4 regions of the Paenibacillus sp. PDC88 genome follow, and region 3 is predicted to be linked to each of the others. Evidence: riboswitches for the same ligand, from Rfam matches in the RefSeq annotation. Region 3 holds a riboswitch; each other region holds the start of a gene.

Region 1 (2,205 bases), on a different contig from region 3:
ATGTTTTTCAAAATTCTATTGTAATTTCGAAACCCATGATCTCCTTAAAACCCAAACGTTTATCCACCATAAGCATAAGATTGTTTATTATTATTATACGCCTGAACTTTGAATATTTTGTGCATAAGCCATGACTTACCGATTTAAAGTTCTTAGTTCTGGCTATAGTTAGCTTTTCAAAGTGATATTTATACTTCGAACTAATCATTGATTAAATTAGCTTTTAGAAAATAGATTTTTTATTTTCACTCGTTATCTCCACATATTCTGCACATTTTTGGTTAATTTACATTCAAGTCCTTGAGTATGTATCGAGGATTAATTGTAAATAGTAATTACGTATGTAAAAAATTAATCACTGAAAGGAGAATGGAAATGTCACATGAACAGTATAAACAATGTATAGAGGAATGCTTACGATGTATGGTGACTTGTAATCACTGCTACGATGCTTGTTTAAAAGAAGAAGACATTAAAATGATGGCAGAATGTATTCGTCTAGATCGGCTATGTGCCGACATCTGCTCTTTTGCTGCAACAGCAATGAGCAGCAATTCACCATTTATCAAAGAAATTTGCTCATTGTGTGCTGAGATATGCCAAGCATGTGGTGATGAGTGCAAAAAACATAGTCATGACCATTGCCAAAAATGTGCGGAAGCTTGTTTTAAATGTGCAGATGCATGTCGTAACATGGCTGCATAACATAAAAAAGTATACTACTTTTATAACCGCTCCCAGTAACTGGAGCGGTTATTTTTGATTAAATCTGAAACAGTTTTTGAAATAAAAAAAGACATATTAATTACAAATTTGTTATGATATTACCTGTCATAAAATATGACCCACTTCTTGTTAAGTTGTCGATTATTTATGAAAAACCTTTCTAAATTAAATAAATCCTCATGAAATCATAAGAAGCAACAAATTTTACAGGTTATAATTGACAAGTCTCGATTTATACACTACAGTTATTAGTGTTACAATATTTTAATTATTTTGCCGAATTTAAATTTATTTAAAACGGGGGAACCACTTTGGGTGAATTGTTCAAAATAGTGTTGAATATAGGTAACCTTCTACCGAATCCTTAAGCTAACTCCGTAGGCATCGAAGGGAGAATATTATACTTGAAAAAAATTATCATGTCTTTATTAGGGTCTGTTATTATTATTTCTTCTGGTACCACAAGTGCATTTGCTGATGACAAATCAAAATTACAATCAGAAGTCAGCCAAGTGGTAGGAACACCTTATAAATGGGGAGGAACGACCGCAGCAAGTGGCTTTGATTGCTCCGGCTTCATATTATACATATTTGATAAATTTAATCAAAACCTTCCTAGAACCTCAGCTGCTCAAGCTAAAACAGGCACTGCGGTAGCAAAAAGCAATTTAAGAACTGGGGATTTAGTTTTCTTCAATACAAGTGGAAAGGGAATATCTCATGCGGGAATTTACATAGGGGATGGACAATTTGCTCATTCTTCGAGCAGTAAAGGAGTAAGAGTAAGTAAACTCTCGGAAACATACTACAAGCAACGGTACGTTACAGCCAGAAGAACAATTGATGATAAGAGTTTTTCTAATATGGTTGATGACTCTCATTAAAGAGGGAAGGACAAGCTATATTTACAACCCCGCCCTTATGAAGGGGTTTTGACTGAATTATTTCGAATCAAATTTTGATACACAATCTGCCCGGCATCTTCATGAAATAAGCAGCCGATCGCTATGACCCATACGTTCTTACGTTTCCCGTTACTTAACGAAATGAAGCACCTGAAAAACAGAAACTGATTTGAACAAATTACAGTAATAACTTAAGTCTCTGTGCACATAAAAAACTCTACATTTTTTCTTTATAGATGCCACTTACCCCCGGATATTAACTTCCGGGGGTAAGTGGCGTCGGGAGATCTTAGTATATACTTTGCCTTGGATTCAATATTACTTTATAAATAGACTCTTAGTATAAAGAGAGAAAGTGCATTGATAAGTGTTAACTCGGTTTAAAGCATACGATGGTTCAGTTACCAAGTTCTCGAATTTATCGAAACCGTAGGTTGAGATTGCTTTTTCAGTAAGCCTGGTGTCGACACTTTACTCCATTAGCTACATTATCTGAAATAAAAAAATCGGATATTAGCTGGCACAAAATTAGCTAGTTACATATAGTGGGGTAAGCGTAAATATCGGGAACACA
Region 2 (2,205 bases), on a different contig from region 3:
ATTCCGCTATCTTCTTTTTAATCTGTCTATTCTCAAGTTGCTTAGGTGAGGTGAACTTTTGCCTTTTTATCCATCGGTAATATCCACTCCTCGAGACTTGAGCGAGTCGACAAAGAAGGAGGACGCTATATCCGTTTTTGGTCAACTCCTCAATCACAGCAAACTTTTTGTTACAAGGTACTAAATCCATTCCACCTTTCACATCTTTAAGAGCTTTTTTAGCAATTCATTTTCAGCTTCAAGCCGTTTTATTTTAGTCTCAGGATCTTCAGTTCTTGTTCGTGGTCTACCTTTACCAGGACCTTTTGCTAATCCACATTTTTCTTTAAGCCCTGTTATTCCTTCAATTTTAAAATGCTCCACCCAACGGCGTACCAAAGAGTGATCGATTCCTAGCTCTTTTGCAACCGTTTTGTAGCCCATGCCATCTTTCAAGTATAAATCCACCGCTTTTTTCTTGAACGCTATATCATACGTTTTTCTAATTTCCCCCATAATAAATCCCCCCATAATAGACAGAGTAATGTGCTTGCTTTTTTCTGTCTACTATGAGGGGATCATATCATAATTACCTGGGCTTGTTTAATTACAAATCGTATTAGTGCAATACACTGACCATTTTTGTATAACTTTGTTTAGAGATGGTACGTCTTGCTGTAACGTATCGATCCTTGTAATATTTCTCAGTTAGTCTACTAATTCTTACACCTTTACTGCTGGAAGAATGAGCAAATTGCCCACTCCCGATATATATCCCCGCATGTGATATACCAGCACCACTTGTATTAAAGAATACCAAGTCACCAGGTTTTAGATTATTCTTTGATACCGGGGTACCAGTTTTTGCTTGGGCATTTGAGGTACGAGGCAGATTCAAATTGAATTTATCAAAAATGTATAATATAAATCCCGAACAATCAAATCCACTTGAAACTGAAGTCCCCCCCCACTTGTACTGGGTACCTACAACTTGACTTACTTCTGAACGCAATTTGGATTGATCATCAGCAAATGCATTGGTCGCACCGGCAGATAAAATTAAAGCAGAACCAATTAACGATATCATGAATTTCTTCAAACACATATTCTCCCTTCGGATGCCTACGGAGTTAGTTAAGAGTTAGTTAAGAGTTCGGTAGAAGGTCCCTTTATCCTTTCCAGTCAAGAATAATTCACTCAGAATGAATCCCCCGTTTTCAAAAATGAAACTAGGCAAAAAAATTAATTTTTTGTAACCCTACATAATGTAGTACATTTTCGTATATGTTGTCAATCACATCCTTCAAATCCATCTTTTATTTCATTTCATGACAATTTTCATTCAAATCGCTGCAATATCTAGAAAAATGAAATGAAAAATTCCACATTCTTTTTATAGTTGTTGATTATATATAAATAACAATTTTGTAACTAATTTAATTTCAATTTCCATGAAAAAACTCTAAGAGACAGATTACAAAATGCAGAATCAGTTAACTCACTCTACTATAAAGGAAGGAAAGGTGCATTCAACAATACAAACCTCCATTCATTTTAGAAAGATTACATTGTTGATTATTCAGTTTGTTTTTACCTCAACAAGCCTCACCACATCTGCACATACTTCATAATAAATATCGGCACGGTCTCTCGTGCATAAACGCTATTCGTTTACCTTGCATGCCTGCCATCGATCCACCATACAAGGTCAGTATTCTTCAAATACATTTTGGTATTGTTCATGAACAAAATCCAAGATTTATGTTTTAGTGTCAATCATCACCTTTCAAACTGTTTTAAAATATCCGGAAACCAAATCTTCTCATTGCTTTACTAGGACTTGAAACCTTTTGTAGGATTGAATATTATATAACCCAAATTTATGTAGAATTTGTGAAGAAAGCTTAATAAAAATATAAGATATTGGTCTTGTTATTGAACACAAATTACATAATTTTAGTTAAAATTAGTTTGCATTTTATCGCATCTTTCCATCTCCTATAAAATTCCTTTATTGTATCCTCGTGAAAAGAATGCAAATAAAAATCTAAACTAAATACATTGTACATGTTTAATTTAGTCTTAATGGGTAAAAATACTACGTGATGTAGTCCTACTTTCTTATCTATTACTTCACACTAAAGATCCTATGACGAGGTGAATTCAATGTATAATGACCCCAAAAAAAGCGTGAAACATCAATCACTGAACAATCATACGCAAGGG
Region 3 (2,205 bases):
TGATGCATTCCTTCTCAGGCAGCTGGGAAACTGCAAAAATGGCGCTGGATATGGGCTTTCATATCTCCTTCGGAGGGCCGATTACGTTCAAGAACGCGAAGCAGCCCAAAGAGGTGCTTGCAAAGGTACCGCTTGACCGGCTCTTGATCGAAACGGATGCTCCATACTTGACTCCACATCCATTCCGCGGCAAGAGAAATGAGTCAGCTCATGTGGCCTTGGTAGCAGAAATGGCAGCCGAGCTGAAGGGGATTTCTGTGGAGGAATTGGCAGAGATTACGACCGCAAATGCACTGGAACGATTTGACATTCGTTAAAAGACAGAGGAAAATAGGCGAAAAAGTGAGTAAAACGGAGCGATTAAACTTTTTGTAAGACTTTTTCGCTGATTATTACAAATTTTTAACCAATTATTTAGAAAAACATAGTTGAATACTGCTTTACAACATGTATCGAAACAGGATATCATCGTTTCAGTGAATTGTTGATTGTTGGTAAAGTCCATTTTACATTGAGTTGATTTACCACTTTGAATTCACTTCATGAGTCATTCTCGCTGAATCTTTTGTAATTTAACAAAGAACGGGGGAACCGATATAGTGGTCTGCTGCTAGTCAGAAGATGGAATTAAGAGAGTTGTCTCTCTTGCTCTGACCACTGTATTTGATTTCAACACTTGAGTCTTGGGGTGAACGTAAAGGACAGCTGCCATGAGCAGCCTGGATCTGAGCGGGGGCGACTCTTACGCCCGAACCCGACAGCTAACTCCGTAAGCGTATTGAAGAGGCAAAACTCGTGCATGATGTTTCCGATATTCTCATTTGAACTTATCGGAGCCACGAAAGAGTTCCTCTTAAACTCTTTTTTGGCTTCTTTGTTTTAGGAGAATAAAAGTTACATTGTCGTCATACTGTTGGTTAACAGGAGGTGACATCATGCTGCGAAGAGTGGCACATGATGCAGAATCGGACGGGAGTTTCTCCGGTTTTGTAGACAAATCGGTATAGTCGCGTCAAATACAATCATGCAATACTCTTGACGGCGGGACTATGAAGGAGGACGGAGGAAGTGGGAAATTTCCAACTAGAGGAGACCCATGAGTCACCATCATCCAGCAAGTCTTTCGCGTTGCGATGGAAGCATGAGAATCTGCGTCAGATCACACTAGTCGCAATCTTCTCAATCGCACTGTTAGTCATGATCTCACTCATTGTGTATGGTCAGGGAGGCAAAGAAATCTCAATTGTCGTGGACGGCAAGGTTCAAACCTTGGAAACACGTGAAGGAATGCTTAGTGAAGTGCTGGATGAGCATTCAATCGCAGTCAGTCCACATGACGAAGTATCGATGTCTTTGAGTGATGAGATTGAAGATGGGGATCGAGTAACAATTAACCGGGCCGTAGCGATTAACGTAACGGCAGACGGTGAGACAGAGCAAGTTTATACAACACAGGATACCGTTAAGGAAGCACTTGCTGCTCATAGCATCGAAGTATCAGAAGATGATAAAGTATATCCTGCTGCTGACACTGCGGTGAAGGCAGATCTTAATATTCGAGTAGTCCGGGTGACTAAGCAAACAGCGTCACAAGAAGCTTCGATTCCGTTCAAGGTGATCAAGACGGCTGACCCAAGCTTGTACAAGGGCGATAACCGGGTCATTCAGAGCGGTAAGGAAGGCGTGATCGTCCAGACGATCGAGAAGACCTTCCAGGATGGCGAATTGGTGTCCAAGAAAATGACGGGCAAGAAGGTTCAAACAAACCGTGTCGACAAGGTCATTGCCGTAGGAACGAAGAAGAAGCCTGAGCCAGTTCAGGAAACCGTGGTTGCCTCTGCAAGTGAAGCTGAAGCTGCAACTGCAACTGCTTCTAAAGCTTCTAATGCATCCTCTTCGAAATCGTCAGCAAATCTGGCTGATAAAGTGAAGAAGGTATCTGCTTCAAGTGACAGCGATTCTGTCACGAAGGACGGAGTTACATTCAAGGCCAAAAAAGTGCTAAGCAATGTATCTATGACGGCCTATTCCTCAGAACAAGAGGGCATTGGTACGAAGACGGCTTCCGGCACGCGTGTACAGGAAGGGCGTACCATTGCAGTTGACCCTGATGTGATCCCTCTCGGATGGTGGGTATACATTGAAGGCGTAGGATTCCGTCGTGCCGAAGATACAGGCGGCGCAATCAAAGGCAACAAAATTGAT
Region 4 (2,205 bases), on a different contig from region 3:
CAGTCTTCCGAAGCCCAAGCTGTATTTACTAAATACGGGTTCTCGGTGCCTGAATGATGTCAGCTTCATTTGACTGGCATGACTTCTGGGCTCCTGTGCGCTTATCCTTACTGGTTGCCCTATTGTCCAGTGTTATCACGATTGTGATGGGCGGGCTTACTGCAAGATGGATGTCCAAGAGCAAGTTCAAAGGAAAGCTGCTGCTAGAAACAGCGTTTATGCTGCCAATGGTCCTTCCACCCACGGTTGTAGGCTTTCTGCTGCTCGTCCTGCTGGGGAGAAATAGCTGGATCGGAGCATGGATTGAGGCCATCTTTGCCGCACCTGTCGTATTCTCGTGGACAGCCTGTGTCATCGCCGCTGTTGTCGTCTCGTTTCCACTGGTGTATCAGACGATGAAGGTCGGATTTACGTCCATTGATTCCGAGCTTGAAGCTTCCGGACGCTCGATCGGTGCGAATGAATGGCAGGTATTCCGGTATATTACACTTCCACTCATCTGGCCTTCTGTTATTTCTGCTTATATTCTCGGATTTGCACGAGCGCTTGGTGAGTTCGGCGCAACGCTGATGCTTGCAGGCAATATTCCAGGAAAAACTCAAACCGTCCCTACGGCCATATACATTGCTGTGGACAGCGGGAATACGGTCATGGCCTGGGCCTGGACGATTGCGATCGTACTTATGTCGTTCCTGCTGCTGCTTCTGACAGGACGCAGAAAAAAGGATTAGCATTGTTTATATATATAAACAGAACCACTCCAATGCAGCGGCAGGAAATCAGTGAAATCAGTGTATGCAGCATAAATAATAGTTCAAACCAAACCCTTATGTGATTTTAACGAAGGGTTTTTTGGTGCTCAATTTATTAATATATTTTTGTTTTTGGAATTATTACAATATATGGATATAAAATGGGTCCCGAAAACAATTTATTTAGTTACAATATTGTTACTTTAATGGATACCTGTTTCAAATCAATGACAATTTATTACCCGACTTAGCGGAAATTATTCGAAAAAATCCGGTTCTTTCTATGTTTTATTCCAGTAATTGGTGTACAAAAAGTAAAACAAAGGTAACATTTTTGATACTTTTTAACCTTAATTTATTATATATTAATTACAGTTAATTCATATTAAAAAAGTGTGCCGAATCTATCAGAATAGTACGGGGGACGATTTACAATATTTGGGGTGAATGCAGCAGTTAAGAAATGCTAGAGTACCTTCTACTCGAACCCGACAACTAACCTCGGAGGCAATTGGAGGAAATTTTCAGAATGAAGAAGTTTGGTAAATATATGTTGTTCTCATCCCTGCTCGCAGCTGGGTTAATCATGGGTAATGGACAAGCAGATGCATCCTCATCCAGTACCAATACGGTAAATATTCAAGTGAACAGTAATCTGATCGATTTCCCAGATGCGGAGCCATTCCTGGATCAGAATTACAGTACACAAGTGCCTGTCCGCATGCTTGCTGACGAAATGAACTATACGATTAAAGTATTTAAGAGCGGAAAAGAAACAGTGGTCAAGCTGTCCAAGGGCGGTACAACCATTCGTATTCAAACCAACCAGACGACTGCGATGGTCAATAGCAGCAAAGTAAGTCTTGGCACGCAAGTGTTCATCCGAAATGACCGTACATATGTACCCATTCGTTTTGTATCAGAAGCCATGGGCTATGACGTAACTTGGAAAAAGGATCTTATGCTGGCCATGATCAGCACAACCGGTAAAACATACAGCCCTGCACTTGTTCCAAACGACCATGTCAAAGGCACCAGCATTGTAAATGAAGCGATGAATCACATCGGCGTTCCTTATGTTTACGGCGGTTCGACCACAAGCGGGTTCGACTGCTCTGGTCTGGTTAAATATGTATTCGATAAATACGGAGTATCCCTGCCGCGTACAGCAGCTACCCAATATAACCAAGGCTCATCTGTATCCAAAGGAAACCTGCAGCAAGGCGATCTGGTCTTCTTCAAGACAACAGGAAGCTCGATCTCTCATGTCGGTATCTATGTAGGAAACAATAATTTTATTTCAGCTACCAGTTCCTCCGGCGTAAAAATCGACAGCCTGGACAATACCTATTGGGGTCCTAAATACATCGGTGCAAAAAGAGTTCTATAAAATGAAATGTATATAATTAAAACCCCTTTGCTGCTTGCCTGCAAAGGGGTTCATTATGTATGC

The links. Region 3 has a riboswitch for cyclic di-AMP ahead of BLW49_RS25835 (ubiquitin-like domain-containing protein). Riboswitches for the same ligand answer to the same signal wherever they lie in the genome.
Region 1: it holds a riboswitch for cyclic di-AMP, as region 3 does, so the genes downstream of both, BLW49_RS23385 (C40 family peptidase) here and BLW49_RS25835 (ubiquitin-like domain-containing protein) in region 3, are expected to answer to the same signal.
Region 2: it holds a riboswitch for cyclic di-AMP, as region 3 does, so the genes downstream of both, BLW49_RS23460 (C40 family peptidase) here and BLW49_RS25835 (ubiquitin-like domain-containing protein) in region 3, are expected to answer to the same signal.
Region 4: it holds a riboswitch for cyclic di-AMP, as region 3 does, so the genes downstream of both, BLW49_RS29040 (C40 family peptidase) here and BLW49_RS25835 (ubiquitin-like domain-containing protein) in region 3, are expected to answer to the same signal.

Annotation. Positions count from the first base shown of each region.
Region 1 is NZ_FNNT01000010.1:23,126-25,330, forward strand. It holds gene BLW49_RS23380 (four-helix bundle copper-binding protein) at 376-705, shown strand; cyclic di-AMP (ydaO/yuaA leader) riboswitch at 991-1,125, shown strand; gene BLW49_RS23385 (C40 family peptidase) at 1,131-1,610, shown strand.
Region 2 is NZ_FNNT01000010.1:42,354-44,558, forward strand. It holds gene BLW49_RS29545 (IS3 family transposase) at 1-190, opposite strand, end outside; gene BLW49_RS23455 (transposase) at 199-495, opposite strand; gene BLW49_RS23460 (C40 family peptidase) at 599-1,078, opposite strand; cyclic di-AMP (ydaO/yuaA leader) riboswitch at 1,083-1,225, opposite strand; gene BLW49_RS23465 (copper-translocating P-type ATPase) at 2,146-2,205, shown strand, end outside.
Region 3 is NZ_FNNT01000014.1:12,294-14,498, forward strand. It holds gene BLW49_RS25830 (TatD family hydrolase) at 1-317, shown strand, start outside; cyclic di-AMP (ydaO/yuaA leader) riboswitch at 545-791, shown strand; gene BLW49_RS25835 (ubiquitin-like domain-containing protein) at 1,069-2,205, shown strand, end outside.
Region 4 is NZ_FNNT01000004.1:505,949-508,153, reverse strand. It holds gene modA (molybdate ABC transporter substrate-binding protein) at 1-57, shown strand, start outside; gene modB (molybdate ABC transporter permease subunit) at 54-731, shown strand; cyclic di-AMP (ydaO/yuaA leader) riboswitch at 1,139-1,276, shown strand; gene BLW49_RS29040 (C40 family peptidase) at 1,282-2,142, shown strand.